One region of the Pectobacterium wasabiae CFBP 3304 genome, then DNA from elsewhere that is predicted to be linked to it. Evidence: predicted binding sites of a transcription regulator. Region 1 holds the regulator's gene; each other region holds the start of a gene.
The links. The regulator PurR, encoded in region 1, represses purine synthesis genes. The targets are predictions, from matches to a motif close to CANGCAAACGTTTGCNTG.
Positions count from the first base shown of each region.

Region 1 (5,943 bases):
GTAAACCGACGCGGTAGCCACGCCACAGCCGACGCCGCCCAGTTCGGGCATGCCAAATTTACCGTGGATAAAGATATAGTTAATCGGGATGTTGATTAACAGCCCAATGAACCCAATCATCATGCCGGGATAGGTTTTGGACAGCCCTTCACACTGGCAGCGCAGCACTTGGTAGAACAGATAACCGGGTACGCCCCACAGCAACGCATGCAGATAACCGATGGCTTTTGCTGCCAGTTCCGGTGAGTCGGCGCTCATCAGATTGATGGCATATTCACCCTGATACAGCACCAGCATGGTCAGCAGAGAAATGATGGCGGCCAGGAAAAACGATTGCCGCACCTGATGAGAGATGCGATCGCGACGGCCGGAACCGTTGAGCTGGGCGACAACGGGCGTTAGCGCCAATAGCAAACCGTGGCCGAAAAGAATGGCGGGTAGCCAGATAGACGTCCCCACTGCGACGGCGGCCATATCGGTGGCGCTATAAGCGCCTGCCATGATGGTGTCAACCACACCCATTGATGTTTGGGACACTTGCGCAATAATGACAGGAACAGCAAGCGCCGATAATTTACGCGCTTCTGTCAGATACTGTTGCACGGATACCTTCCTTGAATGACTTAATTTTGCTAGCGGGATGAATAATCTGGATATGAAAAACGTCAAGAATAAAATGAGAGCGTTATTGTAACGACTTAATAAAAGTAAACCAGCATGAAAGAGAATATATTCTTTTTGTTACGCTGCCGTTTCGAGAGCGTTTGACGCTCGGCATTCCGGTTTGGTTTTCCGTAAAATATCGGGCACACTGCACAGCGTCATTTCTTTGTTTTTAAGAGGCAAACCGCATGTTTACCGGTATTGTTCAGGGCACCGCACCTGTGGTGTCAATTGAAGAAAAATCCAATTTTCGTACTCACGTTGTTCAACTCTCCCCCGACCTGCTGCCAGGGCTCTCGCTCGGTGCATCGGTGGCGCACAACGGCTGCTGCCTGACGGTGACGGCTATTGACGGCGATCGTGTCAGTTTTGATCTGATGAAAGAAACGCTGCGGCTAACGAATCTGGGTGATATTCATGAAGGCGATGTCGTGAATATTGAGCGAGCGGCGAAATTCGGTGATGAGATCGGTGGACATGTGATGTCGGGCCACATTATGTGTACGGCGGAAGTGGTTAAGATTCAGGTTTCAGAGAACAACCACCAGATTTGGTTCCGCCTGGCAGATGAAGCGCTGATGAAATACGTGCTGCACAAAGGTTTCGTCGGGATTGATGGCATCAGCCTGACGGTGGGCGAGGTGACTCGCGGACGTTTCTGCGTGCATTTAATTCCAGAAACGTTGAATCGCACAACGCTAGGGCAGAAGCGTTTGGGGCATCGCATTAATATTGAAATCGACCCGCAAACGCAGGCCGTGGTGGATACCGTCGAGCGCGTACTCGCCAGCAAGCAGGCGAGCGAACTCGGTAGCGAAGACTAAGTTTTGTGTCGCCTATTTTGTTAAACCGGATGGATACGCTCATCCGGTTCCTCTTCTTCCTCTCAACGCAAAACGCATAATCCGCCGTCAATGCCATTAATGCTGAAGACAATCTGCCAGAGCTGAAGATCTCTTGCTCTGAATGCTCCGGCACATGCGTTCAGATAGTAGCTGAACATCCGACGGAAGCGGGCAGTATAGCGTGTGGAAAGCTGGGGCCATCCTTGCTGAAAGCGCGTATGCCACGCCATTAAGGTACGATCGTAATCGGCACCGAAGTTGTGCCAGTCCTCCATCACCATGTAAGGTTCACTCGCCTGCGCAATATGCTGAATGGATGGAATGCAGCCGTTGGGGAAGATATATTTATGAATCCAAGGGTCGAGGCGTGAACCGGTTGAGTTAGCGCCGATGGTATGCAGCAGGAACAGCCCATTTGGCTTTAGGCTGCGGCGTACAATACGAAAGTAGTTATCATAGTTGCGTGGCCCGACGTGCTCAAACATGCCTACCGATACTATTCGGTCAAATTGCCGATCGAGATCGCGGTAATCTTGTCGCCTGATGAGGACGTCCAAATTTTGACAGCGCTGCTGCGCCAGCATCTGTTGTTCTTTGGAAATGGTGATGCCGTAAACGGAAACACCGTAGCGGCGCGCCGCAAATTCGGCAAGTCCACCCCAACCGCAACCGATATCCAGCAGCGTCATCCCTGATTTTAGCTGGAGTTTTTCACAAAGCAGGGTGAGTTTGTCTTCCTGCGCCTGTTCCAGCGTTTGCGCTTGTTTCCAGTAAGCGCAGGAATATTGCATGTAAGGATCCAACATCAGGGCAAAAAGGTCATTACCCAAATCGTAATGCAGCTCGCCGACCACTCGGGCACGTCTGCGGGACTGCAAATTGGTGATGCGGGAAATGGCGACTCGCGTAAGATCGTGCAAGCGGCGAGGTAATGTATTTTCTAGTCCTGCGCGCAGGACACGATGGAAAAACATATCCAACCGTTCACACTCCCACCATCCGTCCATATAGCTTTCACCTAACCCCAATGAACCTTCCTGCAAGACGCGTTTAAAAAAACTGGTATTGATCACGTGGATGTCAAAAGGACGAGAGCCGTTAATGGTGATATCCGCAGCGGTTAGCCTTTCCTGCATGATTTTGAACCAGGGCGAGGTATGGCTACGCTGTTCTTTTGCATAAGGTGTACCCATGATGTCTCCTAAATTTTTCACGTGTGAAAGTATGGAAAAACATACCTGGACAGCACTTACCGCAGCCGATGTATCGGCTGTCACCAGAGAAAAATGAAGAAGAAATTTGCGCGTAAACGGGGTGCCCATTGGCAAAAAATGCGTACCTGTTTACCGAAGTGCGGCCATCACTATTTTGGGTTTTATCAGTGAAACTGAAACGCAAAGTTCAGTTTAGAGTCGCTTCAGCCAATATACAAGAGAATTGGCTGAAGCAGAGAGGGAAAGCGGATAGGTATAAGAAAATCGTGTGTGTTGAATTGTCGAGGTTAGCGGCGATAATCGCGGAACGGGCCGTCGGCAACCGAGCGGCGCTCAATCAGCGTCGGATGCACTTCAATGACGTGTGCATCTTCGCGCTTGCTGGTAATACGATCCAGCAACATAGAGAAGGCGGATTGGCCCAGACGCTCTTTCGGCTGATGGATGGTGGTTAGTGCCGGTGTAAAGAACCGTGCGTGACGCACATTGTCATAACCGATCACCGAAATATCCTGTGGTACACGTAACCCCAATTCGTCTGCCGCACAAATGGCACCCATCGCCATGATGTCGCCACCACAGAATACGGCGGTGGGCCGCTGTTTTTGCGCGAGAATCTGATGCATGGCTTTATAACCGGATTCCGGTTCAAAATCGCCTCGCACGACCCATTCATCGCGCACGGCGATGTCGGCTTCCTTCAACGCTTTTAAAAAGCCAAGGTAGCGTCCGTTGCCCGTGTTGCGCTCTTGTATTCCTGGGATGGCACCGATATCCCGATGGCCGCGTTCAATCAGATAGCGACCCGCCATATAGCCGCCTTCAAAGGCGTTATCGATGATGGTATCGGTGAAATCGCTGTGCATTTGTCCCCAGTCCATGACGACCATGGGAATGCTGCGATAATCTTCCAACATGCCCAAGAGTTCTGGCGGGTATTCGGCACACATGACCAGCAGGCCGTCGACGCGTTTTTGCGCCAGCATCGAGAGATAAGCGCGCTGTTTGCCGATGTCGTTATGAGAATTACACAGCACCAGCGTGTAGCCTTTGGCATAACAACTGTTTTCGACTGCTTCAATGATCTCAGCGAAATAGGGTGCTTCGCTGGATGTGGCCAGCAAGCCGATAGATTTAGTGTGATTAACTTTGAGGCTGCGGGCGACGGCGCTGGGCGAGTAGTGCAATTCCTTGATTGCTGCCCTGACGGCTGCCTTAGTCTCTTCGGCGACGAAACGTGTTTTATTAATCACGTGCGATACGGTTGTGGTGGAAACGCCAGCACGTTTTGCCACATCTTTAATCGTTGCCATCTAAAAATGACTCCTGAACTTACCTGTTACAGACGTAAGTATATTGTTAATCGTTTGCCTACGTTTAAAGTTCTTCTTCTAAGCTAAAAAACAGGATTTCAGAAGGAGAGTGCCGAATGTTATACCGAAGGGATCTGGCTTGACGTTTTTCGACTGATACGCAGCGCTTTCATAAACAGCGGATTGTGTCCGATTTATCATGAAAGTGAAAGGGCTAATTTATACTATTAGTGATGCATTCGTCGGAGATTTTTCGCTAGAATTATGAAAGAATCGTAATAACCCTATTATTTGTGGCTTTAACTGCCCTGTGGGTTCTGCTGCAAATGGTGGTGTCTTTTTTTCAGAGGAAGTTTCAGATGAAACTTGTTCGCTAATAAGGAGTGGTTTATGGATACAAATCTGAAGATGTCTCTGCTGACAACCGTTGGCTCGTTGGCCGTGATCATCGCATTTAGCTTTGTTGCGGTGCTGAACTAACCGCTCGGTGCTTCCGCATTAGTTAAGCACGCAGACACGTTTGTGGTGCATAAAACGTGTCTGCATCACTGCTGTTCGACGTAGGTTGCCCCTATCTCTTAACGAATAGTCTGTGGTGTCACCACGCGCCGCGCTCCAACATAGTGCTCCTGCCAATAGTCCTCACTCAGTTTGCTGATACGAATATCTGAGCCTGTACGCGGCGACTGGATAAATTTGCCTTCTCCCAAATAAACCCCGACATGATCGGCTGCCCCACGATTGTTGATGCGGAAGAAGACCAGGTCGCCACTTTCCAGTTCACTCTTTTTAATCGGAGCGGCATCGCGCAGATGGTACATTTCGTTCGCGGTACGTGGGATTTGGATCTTAACGACATCTTTATACGCATAATAGACCAGTCCGCTACAGTCGAATCCGGTAAAAGGAGATGAACCGCCCCAGTGGTAAGGTTTACCGATCTGGCTCATCAACTTATTCATTGCTGTCGTTTTGGCGTGCTGATAGCGTTTTTTGTGTGCCGCGCTCAGCGTCATCCCTTTTTCTGTGGTTGGTGGGTCTTTATCCACTTTCCCTTTGAGTACGGTCTTCTTCAGCCCGGTTTTGACTCTGGCCTGTGCGATTGTCTGCCTATCGTTTTCAGGCTTCAGCTTTTTAAGGTTTTTTTTCACTAGCGCTGGTGTGCTACCTTGCGTCCGTGATGGCGTCTTTTCTGCCGATTTGTTAGCCGTGCGAGGTTTGGCCTTATTGCTGACTGCGATGGGTTCTGGTTTTTTGCTTTTGATTGGCGTCGGTGATTTAGCATTACCCTTTGTTTGACGACCTTTCTTATTCGTTTCTTCAACGGCGCTTTTCTTCGGTGCAGAATGCGGGGTATGCGGCGCAGCCTGAACGATGTTCAGGGATAGGTTGCTGAAAAATAATATAAAAAGAGTAATAAATAAGCGCATAATAAAAGTGACCGAACATAATCCTTAACTCGCTCAATCCGCACAGTATTCCTGAAAACGGCGTCATAAAAAAGTGGGCACGGTCGCTTTATTCATACAGAATAGTGAAAAAACGTTAATAGTTATTTTTTCGTTTGATTTATCAGCGTTTTCTGGCGTTGATTTCACCAATGCCGAATAATCGAGATAGAAAAATAACCCTACAAAAAATGGCGTTTTTTTGTAGCTAGTGGCATCGGTACAATATCATTGAGTCAATGTCGCTGTCGTAACACTCTGACAGCGACTCATGGCTAGCGTTTTGGACGTTAGCCATCCTATAGATTTAAGGAAGCAAGAAGATGACGACACCGACAATTGAAAAAATTCAGCGCCAAATTGCTGAAAACCCGATTCTGCTGTACATGAAAGGTTCCCCAAAATTGCCAAGCTGCGGTTTTTCTGCACAGACCGTTCAGGCATTGTCTTCCTGTGGCGA
Region 1 covers NZ_CP015750.1:4,561,743-4,567,685, reverse strand. Annotated here, with positions in the region: gene A7983_RS20750 (MATE family efflux transporter) at 1-603, opposite strand, end outside; gene A7983_RS20745 (riboflavin synthase) at 852-1,487, shown strand; gene cfa (cyclopropane fatty acyl phospholipid synthase) at 1,550-2,701, opposite strand; gene purR (HTH-type transcriptional repressor PurR) at 3,010-4,035, opposite strand; gene cydH (cytochrome bd-I oxidase subunit CydH) at 4,426-4,515, shown strand; gene A7983_RS20730 (C40 family peptidase) at 4,614-5,465, opposite strand; gene A7983_RS20725 (Grx4 family monothiol glutaredoxin) at 5,807-5,943, shown strand, end outside.

Region 2 (5,943 bases), 1.5 Mb from region 1:
AGAATATCCTCATCCAGGGCCTTTTCACTCTCCAGCCTGTCTGGACGCGCAAGATATTCATCAAGACGTTTCTGTGAGGCTCTGACTCGACCAGCAGCCTGATCTGAAGCAGCTTTAAATACCTCGTGATCGCTAATGCGATTTGCTGCCCCTGCCTGAATAAGTAACAGCCTGGCAACGCGTAGCTGATCGAGGCTGCTACTGATGCCAGCTCGAATATCAGACAGCTCATTCGCTTTATCCAGTGAATCATTACTCTGCTTTAAGAAATAACTCGCAGTACCAATAGAAAGCGCAAAAAGAATCAGGATAATTGAAAAAAGAGTAATAAATAGCGAGACGAGGCGTATATTGTTGATGTAACTCAACTTCTCTTTTTGAACAGACATAGATTGCATTGTCATTTTCACCATCACTGGTCTACATTATCTCTGCCATCATGGCTGCGACAGAGCTCGGATATTACCGTGACAACCACGCCACGCAGAAAACAAATACCTTTCATAAAAAAGTCAAAAGAAACCACATTGTGTTATCGGCACTTCCACGCTAAAGCGTACCTAAAATAATCTGATAGAAATCACGTTTCAATAAAAAATGAAACAAAGCAATAAAAATGAAACAAAAACCTTTTTCTCTGCCTATCACGGCGACTTTTTCAAAACTATTGAGTAATCATCCAACGCGTAATGCGGCCAAACGACGTCGATAAAACACGCCCGTGCTGGTTAATTCAGCAAATATCAGAGAACTGGCTCAAGCGGACGCCCAGTAAGTGAAGAGTCATGGATTTTGCCTATCTCACTGTTCTACACTTTGTTCTATTCATAAGAACGATGTCTTATGCAAAAAACCGCATTCTGAAAACAGTAAGGAACATACCATGACCGCTCATGCGATAGCCGTTGATCCACAACAGCCAGAAAACTTCATCGCCATCACACCGGCCATCCCGGAGCCCGGTGAGTACGATCTGCTGATCGGCGTAAAAGCCATTTCCGTCAACCCGGTTGATACCAAAGTTCATGCCGGATTGCGTCAGAATGGATTACAACAGCCCAGAATTCTCGGCTGGGACGCCAGCGGCATCGTGCTAAAAGTAGGCAGCGCCGTTAGTCACTTTCAGGTCGGTGATGAAGTCTGGTACGCCGGCGACATCACACGCCCCGGCAGCAACACCACCCATCAGTTGATTGATTCACGTATCGTGGCGCGTAAGCCAGTGTCTCTGGACTGGACAGCCGCTGCCGCACTGCCTCTCACCGCGTTGACCGCGTGGGAAGGGTTGTTTGAGCATCTGAAAATACAGCAGGCCGATAGCAAAAAAACGCTGCTGATTATCGGTGGTGCGGGCGGCGTCGGCTCTCTCGCGATTTCTCTGGCAGCGCTACGCAGTTCGGTGAACATCATCGCCACCGCGTCACAGCCCGATTCGGCAGAGTGGTGCCGCCAACGCGGTGCACACAAGGTCGTGGATTATCGGAATCTGGTGGGTGAGCTAGAAAAAGAGGGGATCAAACAGGTCGATTATATTTTCTGCCTGAACGATACCGACGGCCACTGGGATGCCATCAGCAAGCTGATCGCGCCAATGGGTCACATCTGTACCATCGTGGAAAACAAAAACCCGCTCGACCAAACGCAGCTAAAACTCAAAAGCGCAGCGCTGCATTGGGAACTTATGTTTACCCGCAGCATGTTTACCACACCGGATATCGCGGAACAGGGAAAAATTCTGCACGAAGTCGCACAGTTGGTTGATGCAGGAAAGCTTCAGGGAACCGCCAGCGAAGCGCTGCAAGGGTTAACGATAGACACGCTGAAACAGGCTCACGATAAAGTATTAGAAGGGCATATGCGCGGCAAGATCGTTATCGCGCTTTAATAACGCAACCAGCCCCCTTTGGGGCTGGTTGTTTATTCACTGATTAAAACGTATTAGAACAGCAGACGGGCACGAATGGTGCCAGGGATCGCTTTCATCAGTTGCAGTGCCGTTTGCGCACCGTCAGTTTCAACGTCGATCACCACATAGCCAATTTCAGGCGTCGTTTGCAGATACTGCGCGGCAATGTTAATACCCTGCTCAGCAAAGATCTGGTTAATTTTGGTAATCACACCAGGACGGTTTTCATGAATGTGCAACAGGCGGCTGGCGCGAGCACCGTGAACCGGCAACGACACTTCAGGGAAATTCACCGCAGACAGCGTAGAGCCGTTGTCTGAATATTTCGCCAGTTTCCCGGCAACTTCATCACCGATATTTTCCTGCGCTTCCTGCGTGGAACCACCGATATGCGGCGTCAGCAGCACGTTGTCAAACTCGCACAACGGCGACAGGAATGGATCGCTATTAGTTGCCGGCTCCTGTGGGAATACGTCAATCGCCGCACCGGACAAATGCTTGCTGCTCAGCACTTCACACAGTGCAGGAATATCAACCACCGTACCGCGAGCGGCGTTAATCAGCAGCGAGCCCGGTTTCATCAGCGCCAACTCTTCCGCGCCCATCATATTATGCGTACTTTCATTCTCTGGCACATGCAGGCTCACCACGTCGCTCATATTCAGCAGGTCGGACAGATGGCGCACCTGTTGAGCATTGCCCAACGGTAATTTACTTTCGATGTCATAGAAGTAAACGTGCATACCCAGGCTTTCAGCCAAAATACCCAACTGCATACCGATATGGCCGTAGCCGATGATCCCAAGTTTTTTGCCGCGAGCTTCAAACGATCCCACCGCCAGTTTGTGCCAAATACCACGGTGCGCTTTCGCGTTCGCTGCCGGAATACCGCGCAGCATCAGCAGCATTTCGCCGATCACCATTTCTGCCACAGAGCGGGTATTGGAAAAAGGTGCATTAAATACCGGAATACCGCGCTTGGTCGCGGCCGACAGCTCAACCTGGTTAGTCCCAATACAGAAACACCCTACCGCGATCAGTTTTTCCGCCGCAGCAAAAATTTCTTCTGTCAGATGGGTACGCGAGCGGATACCGACAAAATGCGCATCGCGAATGGAGGCTTTTAGCGCCTCAGGATCCAGCGCGCCTTTGTGGAACTCGATGTTGGTGTAACCGGCTGCACGCAAGTTATCCAGCGCGCTCTGGTGCACGCCTTCCACTAACAGAAACTTAATCTTGTCTTTTTCCAGTGATACCTTTGCCATTTCCCGACCTTATTTTCAGACTTCAAATGTGACAGAGTGCTAAATAACCTCTGCCAACATAACAAAAATTACGCAGTCAGCAATACAAACGATTGCGTTGCCCAAGCCGCACATCAGAGAAGTGCGACTGATTTATGGCAAAAAATATTGCCAAAGAGATGCATCGCCATATCGACGATAAATAAAATAAGAAAATGTGATATTAAGTACCAAAAATGAGCCGTTAACTAAATAGATTTTTTTAGCTAAAAAATTTCTGACGTGGAACGTGGATGTTCATCACGTCAGAACGATCATGTACTCATTTAACGACGGTTTTTACACCTTCGGCAGTACCGACTAACGCGACATCGGCTCCGCGATTAGCAAACAACCCAACGGTCACGACGCCTGCGATACCATTAATGTGGTTTTCTACCGCGACCGCATCCATGATATTGAGGTTGTGTACATCCAGAATGACATTGCCGTTATCCGTCACCACACCCTGGCGGTATATCGGCTGCCCGCCCAGTTTGGCCAGTTCACGCGCCACGTAAGATCGCGCCATCGGAATGACTTCAACCGGCAACGGAAATTTTCCCAGCACATCAACCTGTTTTGATGCATCAACGATGCAGATAAACTGACGCGACAGGGCCGAAATGATTTTCTCACGAGTCAGTGCCGCCCCACCGCCTTTAATCATCTGCATGTGCCCGTTGATCTCATCCGCACCATCCACATAAACATCGAGCGAATCCACATCATTGGCGTCAAAAACGGGAATGCCCAGACTTTTCAACTTTTCCGTTGAGGCATCTGAGCTGGAAACCGCACCTTTGATTTGATGTTTTATCGAGCCCAGCGCATCAATAAAGTGTGCTGCCGTCGATCCGGTTCCTACTCCCACAATGGTGTCAGGACGGACATAATCGAGCGCCGCCCATCCCACTGCTTTTTTCAGTTCATCTTGCGTCATAATCTGCTTCTGGCCTGTAGAATCAATATACGAAAACGTGTGCGTATTATAGAACATGCGCGTTGGGGAATGCGTACAAATTCATCACCCCATTACTGTATTATTTCACGCGCCCCGCACTACACGCAGCGTGCTGAATCGTGATTTCACACAGCAGCTAAAATAAGATTTCTGCATGGCAAATCAGCAAAATGTGGCATAGTGAAAAAAACGGACTCATTCAGAGGACTTTGAATTTCATGAAACGCCCGGACTATCGAACGCTTCAGGCTCTGGATGCCGTCATCCGCGAGCGTGGTTTTGAACGCGCTGCCCAAAAGTTGTGTATTACCCAATCTGCCGTTTCGCAACGTATTAAACAGTTGGAAAATCTGTTCGGCCAGCCGCTATTGGTCAGAACCATTCCGCCCCGCCCAACAGAACAAGGGCAGAAACTGCTGGCTCTGCTTCATCAGGTAGAATTGCTGGAAGAAGAGTGGTTGGGGAACGAAACTAACAGCGATATTCCGCTGCTGCTGTCGCTGGCAGTGAACGCCGACAGCCTGGCAACCTGGCTGTTACCAGCGTTACAGCCGGTGCTGGTCGATTCGCCGATTCGCCTCAATTTGCAGGTAGAAGACGAAACGCGCACGCAGGAAAGGCTGCGCCGGGGTGAAGTGGTGGGTGCAGTGAGTATTCAGTCTCAGCCGCTGCCAAGCTGTCTGGTGGATAAACTGGGCGCACTGGATTATCTATTTGTCGCATCGCCGGCCTTCGCCGCCCGCTATTTCCCGAATGGCGTGACGCGCTCGGCGCTGCTGCGCGCCCCCGCGGTCGCCTTTGACCATCTGGATGATATGCATCAGGCTTTTTTACAGCAGAACTTTGATTTGTCGCCGGGCAGCGTTCCCTGCCATATCGTGAATTCGTCGGAAGCCTTTGTTCAATTGGCGCGACAGGGCACGACCTGCTGCATGATCCCACATCTGCAAATCGAGAGAGAGCTTGCCCATAACGAGTTAATCGACCTGACGCCGGGGCTATTTCAACGCCGGATGCTCTACTGGCATCGCTTCGCACCGGAAAGTCGGATGATGAGGAAAGTGACGGACGCCCTGCTCTCACACGGCCATCAGGTGTTGCGGCAGTCATAACGTATTCCGATGATCATGGAGTGTGTGACTTGGTAACCTACAAATCACACACTCTCATCAAGGCCAGTTACACGCTCATATTCCAAGAACAGCGCTTCCTGCCGATCTGTATCGGCCACCTGTTCATTCCGAATGAGGAAAAGTATGAAGGGTTCCGCTAGGTGCACACAGAACCTGAAAGGGGAAGAGAAGGCACAAATCACGTTTCTGATACCATCATGCTATACCTGACGTAACTCCGTTCTCTGAATCGACCAACTTCACTGAGTAGAACCATTCTTTATGAAAATATCACAGCGTGCTATTTTCAGTTTGGGTATAATTTTTTTAACAATTCTTTCTTTCCATTATTAAAAGCATCAAGATCTTGTTTATTATCTGTATTTTTCATATACACGTCCCTTTCCTTATTAAAATCTTTATCATCATTCAGAAATAAAGCCATTAGGTAATCTATATTATTGACACCTTTACTCCTCATTAATGAAATAACATCTCCATAGCACAATGAATTATATTTACCAATCCTGTCTTTCAACATACACTCCTGTAACATTAAAGAGTAATTCTCATCATGCTTATTGAAAGTGTTAAGTACGAAAATTGCTTTTTCATACTCACCTCTAGAAGATAATATACTCGAATATATTCTTGTTACATTAATGTTATTAGGATTTC
Region 2 covers NZ_CP015750.1:997,292-1,003,234, forward strand. Annotated here, with positions in the region: gene A7983_RS04430 (methyl-accepting chemotaxis protein) at 1-389, opposite strand, end outside; gene A7983_RS04435 (zinc-binding alcohol dehydrogenase family protein) at 884-1,885, shown strand; gene serA (phosphoglycerate dehydrogenase) at 1,939-3,171, opposite strand; gene rpiA (ribose-5-phosphate isomerase RpiA) at 3,473-4,132, opposite strand; gene A7983_RS04450 (LysR family transcriptional regulator ArgP) at 4,372-5,265, shown strand; gene A7983_RS04455 (hypothetical protein) at 5,573-5,943, opposite strand, start outside.
Region 2: the regulator PurR is predicted to act here: its motif matches at 3,253-3,270, upstream of serA (phosphoglycerate dehydrogenase).

Region 3 (5,943 bases), 1.4 Mb from region 1:
CACGACCGCCCAGTACATAAGAAGGACGGACAACCAGCGGGTAGCCGATGCCACGCGCTTTTTCTACCGCCTGCTCAATCGTCGCTACCGTGGCGTTAGCAGGTTGCTTCAGCCCCAGACGATTAACGGCCTGTTGGAAACGCTCGCGGTCTTCTGCACGGTCAATCGCGTCCGGGCTGGTGCCAATAACCGGCACACCGGCAGCTTCCAGCGCACGCGCCAGTTTCAGCGGCGTCTGACCACCGTACTGCACGATAACGCCTTTCGGCTTCTCGATACGGACAATTTCCAGCACGTCTTCAAACGTTACTGGCTCGAAGTACAACCGATCAGACGTATCGTAGTCTGTTGAAACCGTTTCAGGGTTGCAGTTGACCATGATGGTTTCATAACCATCTTCACGCAGCGCCAGCGAAGCGTGGACACAGCAGTAGTCAAACTCAATCCCCTGACCAATACGGTTCGGCCCGCCGCCTAGCACCATGATTTTGTCACGATCCTGAGTCGGGTTGGCTTCACACTCTTCTTCATACGTGGAGTACATATACGCCGTATCGGTAGAGAATTCAGCCGCACAGGTATCGACACGCTTATAGACCGGATGCAGGTCGAATTTATCGCGCAGCTTGCGAATTTCGCTTTCCGCCACGCCAGCCAGTTTCGCCAGGCGCGCATCGGCAAAGCCTTTACGCTTCAGCGTGCGCAGGAAATCGGCATCCAGTGCAGTTACGCCTTTCTCTGCAACCTGCTCTTCCAGACGCACCAGCTCTTCAATCTGCACCAGGAACCAGCGATCGACGTTGGTCAAGTTAAACACGCCATCGACGGACATCCCCGCACGGAAAGCATCCGCGATGTACCAGATACGCTCGGCACCGGCATCTTTCAGCTCGCGGCGGATCTTGGTCAACGCTTCAGGATCGTCCAAATCAACTTTCGGATCGAAGCCCGTTGCGCCCACTTCCAGACCACGCAGTGCTTTTTGCAAAGACTCTTGCTGTGTGCGACCAATCGCCATCACTTCACCGACAGATTTCATCTGTGTGGTCAGACGGTCATTGGCACCGGCGAATTTTTCAAAGTTGAAACGTGGGATCTTAGTAACAACGTAGTCGATAGCGGGTTCGAAGGACGCTGGTGTACGGCCACCTGTGATGTCATTCATCAACTCATCGAGCGTATAGCCGACAGCCAGTTTGGCCGCAATTTTCGCAATCGGGAAACCCGTCGCTTTAGACGCCAGCGCAGAAGAACGTGATACGCGTGGGTTCATTTCGATAACGATCAGGCGACCGGTTTTCGGGTTTACCGAGAACTGAACGTTGGAGCCACCCGTTTCTACACCGATTTCACGCAGTACCGCCATCGAGGCGTTACGCATGATTTGATATTCTTTATCCGTCAGCGTTTGCGCTGGCGCAACGGTGATGGAGTCACCGGTGTGGATACCCATCGCATCGAAGTTTTCGATTGAGCAGACAATGATGCAGTTGTCGTTCTTATCACGCACCACTTCCATCTCATACTCTTTCCAACCGATCAGTGATTCATCGATCAGCAGCTCTTTGGTTGGCGAAAGATCCAGCCCACGTTCACAGATCTCTTCGAACTCTTCACGGTTGTAAGCGATACCGCCACCGGTGCCGCCCATCGTAAAGGAAGGACGGATAATGCACGGGAAGCCGACGTCAGCCGCAACAGCCAGCGCTTCTTCCATATTGTGTGCAATACCGGAACGTGCGGTATCTAAGCCAATTTTCTTCATTGCGACGTCAAAGCGGCGACGATCTTCTGCTTTATCAATCGCATCTGCCGTTGCACCAATCATGGTGACGCCGAATTCTGCCAGCACACCTTTGCGTTCCAGCTCCAGCGCACAGTTCAGTGCGGTCTGGCCGCCCATCGTCGGCAGCACCGCATCTGGACGCTCTTTTTCAATAATCTTACGCACCACTTCCCAGTGAATTGGCTCGATGTAGGTCGCATCGGCCATCTCCGGGTCAGTCATGATGGTTGCTGGGTTGGAGTTCACCAGAATAACGCGGTAACCCTCTTCACGCAGCGCTTTACATGCCTGTGCGCCCGAGTAGTCAAACTCACACGCCTGGCCGATGACAATCGGGCCTGCGCCCAGAATCAGGATGCTTTTAATATCTGTACGTTTTGGCATTTTCTCGCTCCTGATTATTTAGCTGAAGAACGGTAAGTCTGAATCAAGTCAATAAAGTGGTCGAACAGCGGCGCGGCATCATGCGGGCCAGGGCTAGCTTCTGGGTGCCCCTGGAAGCTGAACGCTGGCTTATCCGTGCGGTGAATCCCTTGAACCGTATGGTCAAACAAGGATTTATGCGTGACGCGCAGCGTGTCAGGCAGGTTATCTTCATCAACCGCAAAACCGTGGTTCTGCGCGGTGATCATCACACAGTTGTTATCCAGATCTTTGACTGGGTGGTTACCACCGTGGTGACCCAGCTTCATTTTGATGGTCTTGGTACCGCTCGCCAGTGCCAGCAGTTGGTGACCCAGACAGATACCGAATACCGGAATATCCGTTTCCAGGAAGGTTTTGATCGCGCGAATCGCGTAGTCACACGGTTCCGGGTCGCCCGGGCCGTTAGAGAGGAAAATTCCGTCTGGATTAAGCTTCAGTACGTCCTCAGCAGGTGTCTGCGCCGGAACAACCGTCAGGCGACAGCCGCGATCCACCAGCATACGCAGAATGTTACGTTTCACACCGTAGTCATAAGCCACCACGTGGTAAGGCAGCTCGCTTTCGTTTTTCGCCGCAGGCAATTCGCCTTCCAGCGTCCAGCTTCCCTGTAACCAGCTATAGCTTTCTGCCGTCGTCACTTCTTTTGCCAGATCCATCCCCTTCAGACCAGGGAAGGCTTTCGCTTTCTCCAGCGCGACAGCCGCATCCGGCGCATCGCCAGCGATGATGCAGCCGTTCTGTGCGCCTTTTTCACGCAGCAGACGGGTCAGTTTACGGGTATCGATGTCGGCGATGGCGACGATGTTGTTGCGCTTGAGGTATTCAGACAGGCTTTCTTCACTACGGTAGTTGCTGGCAATCAGAGGTAAATCGCGGATAACCAGACCTTGAGCCTGTACAGAGGGGGATTCTTCATCGTTGGCATTAGCGCCAACATTACCGATATGGGGATAAGTGAGAGTGACAATCTGGCGGGAATAGGAAGGATCAGTAAGGATTTCTTGATAACCGGTCATCGACGTATTGAAGACCACTTCCCCCACTGCCGATCCTTCTGCCCCAATGGCCCGACCGTGGAATTGGGTTCCGTCTTCCAGAACCAATAGCGCTGACTTAATCAAAACACCCTCCAAGGAATAAACAATCACGTTATTTGCATATTAATTCAGATTCGAGCCACTAAATCAATGCAAAAACTACCTGTAAGGCCAATTTTTGGCAAATTGGGCGCATTTTAATGATGGTCTTCCCAATTGTCTACCCAAACCGCTTTTTTTCTCTTATTTTTATGCTTTCCGAAATAAATAATCGCCCACTGACGTAAAAAGCGATATCAACTCAGACAAGTAAACGGTTGCGAAGCAATTTTGTTAAAACAAGGGTGACAAATAACCAATAAAGGACATTTAGGAAGTAAGGAAGGTAAACCATCACGAAAAAAGAGAATAAAACACAAATAAAAACCAGTAATAACACTAAAAGCAAATCAACAAAACAAAAACAAAGGTGAACATAAAAAAGCCCACCTTTTTCATATAGATATATTTTCTTTATAGAAAAAAAATACTACAAATCATCTAAAGAAAGCACATCTCTCATATCAAAAAGACCACCTTCCTTCGAATTAATCCAGATAGCTGCTCTTACTGCACCATTAGCAAACGTCATACGGCTGGAAGCCTTGTGGGTAATCTCAACCCGCTCGCCAATATCAGCAAACATCGCCGTATGTTCACCGACAATATCGCCAGCCCGCACGGTAGCAAAGCCAATGCTTTTTGGATCGCGCTCACCGGTATGGCCTTCACGCGCGTACACCGCACAAGACTTCAGATCGCGTCCCAGCGCGTCGGCAATCGCTTCGCCCATCGCCAGCGCAGTACCAGATGGCGCATCCACTTTGTGGCGGTGATGTGCTTCAATGATTTCGATATCAGTATAGTCGCCCATGACCTTAGCGGCTTTTTCCAGCAGTTTCAGCATAACATTGACGCCAACGCTGAAGTTCGCTGCAAACACAATCCCGATATCCTGCGCAGCCTGCTTAATCGCCGCTTTGCCGGCATCATCAAAGCCGGTTGTCCCAATAATCATGCCTTTACGGTGCTGACGGCAAAATGCCAGATGCGCGAGCGTGCCTTCCGGGCGAGTAAAGTCGATCAAAATGTCGAAATCATTCTGCACGGCATCCAGATTTTCATTCACGGTGATACCGTTTTTACCCAGCCCCGCCAACTCACCGGCATCGCTTCCTATCAGGGACGAGCCAGAACGTTCGAGTGCCGCCCCCAGTATCACACCGTCCATTTGCTCAACAGCCTGAATCAACTGACGCCCCATACGGCCGCCCGCACCGACCACCGCAATACGGATGGATGAATCTTTCATAATGTCTCTCTCTTTTTGATCCTGACGACATAAAAATAACATCAGGTTAACGGGCGCTGCGCACTATCGCCAGTGGATTTACCGCCAGATTAGAAAATACTGTTTGAAGCCGCAGAAAATCAGCAAAACTGTCTAGGTTGAGGCTTAAGAATGGCACTTCAGAGCGGTGAGAAAACGCAAGGTGCTTGGAGATACCCAGGAAAGGTTAAAAACAAACCACATGGCATAACGCATAAAAATTCATTTTTATGCATTAACATTTTCATGAGTGAATAACGATGGGGCAAAATTGAAAGGAATAACAGCCAATAGGGCCGAAGCCCTATTGCAGAAACAGACTAATCGATCTGTTTAACTTCAACACGCAGCTCTTTAGGTACTTCAAAGACGATGTTTTCTTCACGCCCTTGCATTTCAACCGCAACCTTACCGCCTAATTCTTTCAGACGTTGAATCACCTGTTGTACCAAAATATCCGGTGCCGATGCGCCTGCGGTCACCCCAATCTGCGCAACCCCCGCTACCCATGATTCTTGGATATCTTCGGCAGCATCAATCAGATAAGCCGCTTTCCCCGCTCTCTGCGCCAATTCAGCAAGGCGGTTGGAGTTTGAGGAGTTTTTAGAGCCCACGACAAAAACGACATCTGCCTTATCTGACAAATGGCGAACCGCTTCCTGACGATTGGTCGTTGCATAACAGATGTCATCTTTACGCGGGCCGACAATCTGCGGGAAACGCTCACGCAAGGCATCAATCACCGCATAGGTATCATCGACAGAAAGCGTGGTTTGGGTCATAAAGCACAGATTGCTTTCATCTTTTACCTGTAGCTGCCAGACATCCTCGGGGGACTCTACCAGATACATGCCGCCATCCGCATTGCTGTACTGCCCCATCGTTCCCTCAACTTCGGGGTGCCCAGCATGCCCGATCAGAATGGCTTCTACGCCTTTCTTACTGGCTCTGGCCACTTCCATATGCACCTTGGTTACCAGAGGACAGGTTGCATCGAACACCGTCAGGTCGCGGTTTTTGGCTTCATTACGTACCGCTTGCGAAACGCCATGTGCCGAGAAAATCAGAATCGCACCATCCGGCACGTCTTCAATCTGCTCAATAAAAATCGCGCCGCGTTCACGTAAGCCATTAACCACATAGCGATTATGTACCACTTCATGACGGACATAGATCGGCGTACCAAAAAGCTCCAGCGCACGTTCCACAATGCTGATAGCTCGATCGACACCGGCACAGAAGCCGCGTGGATTAGCCAGCAGGATCTGCATGTGTCACCTCCTGTTGTACGGGATCGATATCCAGCACTTCAAGATCGAAGGTAA
Region 3 covers NZ_CP015750.1:957,308-963,250, forward strand. Annotated here, with positions in the region: gene carB (carbamoyl-phosphate synthase large subunit) at 1-2,170, opposite strand, end outside; gene carA (glutamine-hydrolyzing carbamoyl-phosphate synthase small subunit) at 2,185-3,333, opposite strand; gene dapB (4-hydroxy-tetrahydrodipicolinate reductase) at 3,779-4,600, opposite strand; gene ispH (4-hydroxy-3-methylbut-2-enyl diphosphate reductase) at 4,939-5,889, opposite strand; gene fkpB (FKBP-type peptidyl-prolyl cis-trans isomerase) at 5,870-5,943, opposite strand, start outside.
Region 3: the regulator PurR is predicted to act here: its motif matches at 3,556-3,573, upstream of carA (glutamine-hydrolyzing carbamoyl-phosphate synthase small subunit).

Region 4 (5,943 bases), 940 kb from region 1:
GATAAGACTATCTTGATGCAAGTCGGGGGAGAGGTTTTGAGTGATAAGCGAGAGCAACGCATTGTTTTTTTTGATCTGGATGGCACGTTGCATCAGCAAGACATGTTTGGCAACTTTCTGCGTTTCTTGCTTTGTCGGTTGCCGTTAAATCTCGTTCTGGTTATTCCGCTCTTACCTGTTATTGGACTGGGCTTATTAATTCGTGGTCGTGCGGCTCGCTGGCCAATGAGCTGGCTGCTGTGGGCGATTACGTTTGGGCGTGACGAAGATGAGCTTGTTCAGCTTGAAAAACAGTTCGTTGCTGCGTTTCGTCGCGATGTCATACCGTTTCCACAGGTTCAGCAGCGGCTGAAAACCTATCTCGAAGACAGTGATGCTCAGGTTTGGCTGGTGACCGGATCGCCACAGCGGCTGGTGGAACAGGTCTATCATGATTCGCCTTTTCTATCTGGCGTTCGCCTGATGGGGAGTCAGATTACGCGTCGCTACGGCGGCTGGGTACTCACGCTGCGCTGTCTCGGGCATGAGAAAGTAACGCAGATGGAACAGCGTTTAGGTGCCCCGCTCAAGCTCTACAGCGGCTATAGCGATAGCAAGCAGGACAACCCATTGCTCTATTTTTGCGAACACCGCTGGCGGGTGACGCCTGAAGGTAGCCTACAACAACTAGAGTAACGCCTTCAATACGTCATCCATATAGGTATAATGCGCCGCCAAAATGTGAATAATAAGGGCCTACTGATATAGGTTCTATACCCCAAATAATTCGAGTTCAGGACAAAACGTTAGCGTTTTGAACAGCGTTTGCGCTGACCCCGAAGGGGTGAGGCCATAAGGCCGAATAACGCGGCAAGAGAGGGACAAATTTGTCGGGAACGAATTTGGCCAGCCAGCGGCTGGCCTTCGGTGAGAGACAGGATGTCTCTCATTTCATCCCGAATCACTTACTCAGGTAAGTGATTCGGGTGAGCGAATGCAGCCAACGCACATGCAGCTTGAAGTATTACGGGTATAAGTGAGGAAACGTGGTTAGCCTGCGTAATGATGAATACTGGATGCGCTATGCGTTGACGCTGGCTCAGCGTGCTCAAGATGAAGGCGAAGTCCCGGTTGGCGCGGTGCTGGTGCTGGATAACGAAGCGATTGGTGAAGGATGGAACCGTCCGATAGGGCATCACGATCCTACCGCGCACGCTGAAATTATGGCACTGCGGCAGGGGGGATTGTGTTGCAGAACTACCGCCTGCTGGAGACCACGCTGTATGTCACGTTGGAGCCGTGCATCATGTGTGCGGGCGCGATGATACATGGGCGTATTGGCCGTCTGGTTTATGGCGCGTCAGATGAGAAAACGGGGGCGGCCGGATCGCTGTTAGACATTCTGCGTCACCCCGGCATGAATCATCAGATCGTGATTGAATCTGGTGTGTTGGCTGACGAATGTTCTGCAACGCTCAGCACGTTCTTTCGTCTGCGTCGCGAGCAGCATAAAGCCCGTCGTGTGGCAGAGAAAAACGCTGCGCAGGAATAGCGTATACCCGTCATACTTCAAGCTGCTTGTGCGTTGGCAATACTCGGCTCAGTTCTGAGCCTCGCCCTGAAGGGCCGCCGCAAGTGGCGTTCAAATCGGTTTGAAACCAATTTGTCGCTCAGTTGCCGCGTTACAAGGCCATAAATGGGCCTTGCCCTAAAGGGTCAACGCAGAGCGTTACTCAAAACGCTAACGTTTTGTCACGCAACTCGAATTATTTAGGGTATAGGTCCATTCTAGTATTTTTTATTCCGGCACCTTGTTGAGAGGAACTGCCGGATAGCTTTGCGCAATCTGGGTTTGTTGCTGAGCCTTGGCTTCTTTTTCTATCAGATAACCTTCCAGACTCACCATATAGCGTCGAATGTTTTCCACGTAGTTATAGGCTTCTTGCCCGCGCGCGTAGCCGTAGGTGGTTTGGGTGTAATAGCGCTTCTGGCTCAACATTGGCAGGCGCATTTTTACGTCTACCCAACTGTCAGGATTACCCTTTTGTTTTTCGGTCAATTTACGTGCATCAAGCAGATGGGCGTATCCCATGTTGTAGGATGCCAGCGCAAACCAGATTTTTTCATCTTCGGGAATGGTGTCTGGCATTTTCTGCATCATATACGACATATATTGTGCGCCGCCGCGGATACTCTGCTCTGGGTCGACGCGATCGGTCACGTTCAGGCTTTCTGCGGTGTTACGCGTTAGCATCATCAGCCCACGCACGCCAGTAGGGGAGGTTGCCAATGGGTTCCAGTGTGACTCTTGATAGGAGATGGCGGCCAGCAACTTCCAGTCGATATGGGTGGCGTACTTTTCGAACAGCGGGCGCAGGTCTGGCAGCGTTTCATCAATCGCCCCCAGAAACGTGGTGGTATCGACATAATCAAATTCGCCAACGTGACCGAGATATTTTTCCTCTAGGCGCGCGAGCGTACCGTCTTCGACAATCTTGCTGAAAAAATCCAACAAGGCAGCAGACAGGCTATCATCGTGCGAACGGCGCATATACCAGGTGACAGGCTCTTCGTCGCTAAGATCAAAGGCAACGGCGAGCTGTGGATGAATACGCTGCATCAGGCCGATGGTAACGGAATCACCTAGCGCATAGTCCAGTTTGCCGTCGGCAACCTGTTTCAATAATTCCTGCGTGCTCTGATCGGAGGCGGATTCCCAACTCAACTGTGGGTATTTCTCTGCTTTTAAATCGCGCAGGGTCGCTGCGTGGGCGGAACCCGATGTGACAACGAGGCGGCCTTGTAGCTTATCCAGCGTTTTGGGACGAGGTGAACCGAGGCGATAGACCATTTGCTGCGAAATGGAGTAGTAGGTTGGGCCAGCACGGAAACGCTCCAGACGCTCGTGATTGTAAATCAGCCCGGCAGCCAGCAGGTCGGCATCGTTACCGTCCAGATCGTCGAACAGTTCGTCAAGGTTCTTGCGCGACGAAACCACCAGCTTGACGCCGAGGTAATCGGCGAAACGTTTTGCCAGTTCATAATCCAGACCTGTCGGGGATCCGTTGCTCATTGCATAGGTCAGCGGTGAGTTAACGGTGCTGATACGCAACTCGCCGCGTGAGAGGATCTGCCTGAGCTGTACATCCTGACTGCTGCGCCAGGGAATGCTAGGCCATAGCGCTAACGCCAGTAGTAACGTGATAATCCCGATGAAAAAATAATTTAATTTTAAAGGCTTCAAATAGTTATCTCTCGGTGGCCGGGTGGCCAGGCTGTCTGTAACGGCAGTTTTTTTATACGTCATTTCCCAGAGTGGGGGCATTTTGCTTAACAAACCGCCAGTGTGCAACTTTTATTGATTTGGTCACCGATTAATCATTCGGCAGATGCGAAGTGAAATTATCGCCACGCAAACGGTTTCGTCCGAGGGAAGGATTCTCTATAATGTGCGCGTTTCCCCCCTGTTGTGCCCAGTGGCTGTATTGCAGCCAGTGCATCGAAGACGAGAGAACTTTAGATTATGGAAATACTGCGTGGTTCACCTGCTTTATCGGCTTTTCGTATTAATAAATTGCTGGTCCGCTGCAAAGAGCACGTTTTGCCAGTCAGCGATATCTATGCTGAATACGTACATTTCGCCGATGTCAGCGCCCCGCTGAACAACGATGAACAGGCCAAACTGACACGTTTGCTGAAGTATGGTCCTTCTCTCGCGGAGCACGAGCCGCAAGGTCGTTTGTTACTGGTCACGCCGCGTCCTGGCACTATTTCACCGTGGTCTTCCAAAGCGACGGACATCGCCCATAACTGTGGATTAAGCAACGTGCTGCGTCTGGAGCGCGGTCTGGCTTTCTATATTCATGCGCCAACGTTGAGTGATGAGCAGTGGCAGCAGCTGGGGGCACTGTTGCATGACCGGATGATGGAAAGCGTATTTAGCGACCTGCAGCAGGCGGAAGCGCTGTTCTCTCATCATCAACCTGCACCTTTCAAGCGTATCGAAATTTTGCTGCAAGGGCGTCAGGCGTTGGAAGAGGCGAACGTCCGTCTGGGGTTGGCATTGGCGGAAGATGAAATTGATTATCTGCTGGAAGCCTTCAACAATCTGGGTCGTAACCCAACCGATATCGAACTGTATATGTTTGCGCAGGCGAATTCTGAGCACTGCCGACATAAGATTTTTAACGCAGATTGGGTGATCGACGGCGTAACTCAGCCGAAATCACTGTTCAAAATGATCAAAAATACCTTTGAACACACACCCGATCACGTTCTCTCCGCCTATAAAGACAACGCCTCCGTAATGGAAGGCTCCTCCGTCGGCCGTTTCTATACCGACACCAACGGGCAATATGCTTACCATCAGGAAGACGCACATATCCTGATGAAGGTTGAAACGCATAACCACCCAACTGCGATTTCACCGTGGCCGGGCGCAGCAACAGGATCTGGCGGTGAAATCCGTGATGAAGGCGCTACGGGTCGAGGCTCTAAGCCGAAAGCCGGTTTGGTTGGTTTCTCCGTATCGAACCTGCGTATTCCTGGCTTTATCCAATCGTGGGAAGAAGAAGAGTTCGGCAAGCCAGATCGCATTGTCAGCGCACTGGATATCATGACCGAAGGCCCATTGGGCGGTGCGGCATTTAACAACGAATTCGGCCGTCCTGCACTGACTGGCTATTTCCGTACTTATGAAGAGCGTGTTGATAGCCACAATGGTGCAGAACTGCGCGGTTACCATAAGCCGATCATGTTGGCGGGCGGTATTGGTAACATCCGTGCCGATCACGTCAAAAAAGGCGAAATTAGCGTCGGAGCTAAACTGATTGTTCTGGGCGGGCCGTCCATGAATATCGGTCTGGGCGGTGGCGCGGCGTCTTCCATGGCATCGGGTCAATCTGATGCGGATCTGGATTTTGCTTCTGTGCAGCGTGATAACCCAGAAATGGAGCGTCGCTGTCAGGAAGTGATCGACCGCTGCTGGCAATTGGGCGAAGCCAACCCGATCCTGTTCATTCACGATGTCGGCGCGGGCGGTTTATCGAATGCAATGCCTGAGTTGGTGAGTGATGGCGGTCGCGGCGGTCGCTTTGAACTGCGCGATATTCTGAACGACGAGCCGGGCATGAGCCCGCTGGAAGTCTGGTGTAACGAATCGCAGGAGCGCTACGTTCTGGCGGTTGCGCCAGAGCAGTTGGCACAGTTTGATGACATTTGCCGCCGTGAACGCGCCCCTTACGCGGTGATTGGTGAAGCGACGGAAGAATTGCATCTGACGATGAACGATCGTTATTTCAACAACAAACCTATCGATTTACCGCTGGATGTGCTGCTGGGTAAAACGCCGAAGATGCTGCGTGATGTAGAGCGCAAACAGGTAGAAGGCACACCGTTACAGCGTGACGAAATTTATCTGGCCGAAGCGGTCGAACGCGTGCTGCATTTGCCTGTGGTTGCGGAAAAAACCTTCCTGATCACCATCGGCGACCGTTCTGTTACCGGTATGGTAGCGCGCGATCAGATGGTCGGTCCGTGGCAGGTGCCGGTGGCTGACTGTGCAGTGACCACCGCTAGCCTTGACAGCTATTACGGCGAGGCGATGTCTATTGGTGAACGTGCGCCTGTCGCGTTGCGTAACTTTGCGGCCTCCGCGCGTTTGGCTGTGGGTGAGGCGCTGACGAACATTGCTGCCACGCATATCGGTCCGCTGACTCGCGTGAAGTTGTCTGCAAACTGGATGGCAGCAGCAGGGCATCCGGGCGAAGACGCCGGCCTGTATGATGCGGTAAAAGCCGTGGGTGAGGAGTTGTGTCCAGCGTTGGGTCTGACGATCCCGGTGGGTAAAGACTCCATGTCGATGAAAACCCGCTGGCAGGAAGACGGTGAAGATCGCGCAGTCACCTCGCCGATGTCGCTGGTGATCTCTGCATTTGCGCGTGTAGAAGACGTGCGTAACACGGT
Region 4 covers NZ_CP015750.1:457,887-463,829, reverse strand. Annotated here, with positions in the region: partial or broken gene murQ (N-acetylmuramic acid 6-phosphate etherase) at 1-5, shown strand, start outside; gene yfhb (phosphatidylglycerophosphatase C) at 37-675, shown strand; partial or broken gene tadA (tRNA adenosine(34) deaminase TadA) at 1,056-1,531, shown strand; gene mltF (membrane-bound lytic murein transglycosylase MltF) at 1,778-3,304, opposite strand; gene purL (phosphoribosylformylglycinamidine synthase) at 3,503-5,943, shown strand, end outside.
Region 4: the regulator PurR is predicted to act here: its motif matches at 3,389-3,406, upstream of purL (phosphoribosylformylglycinamidine synthase).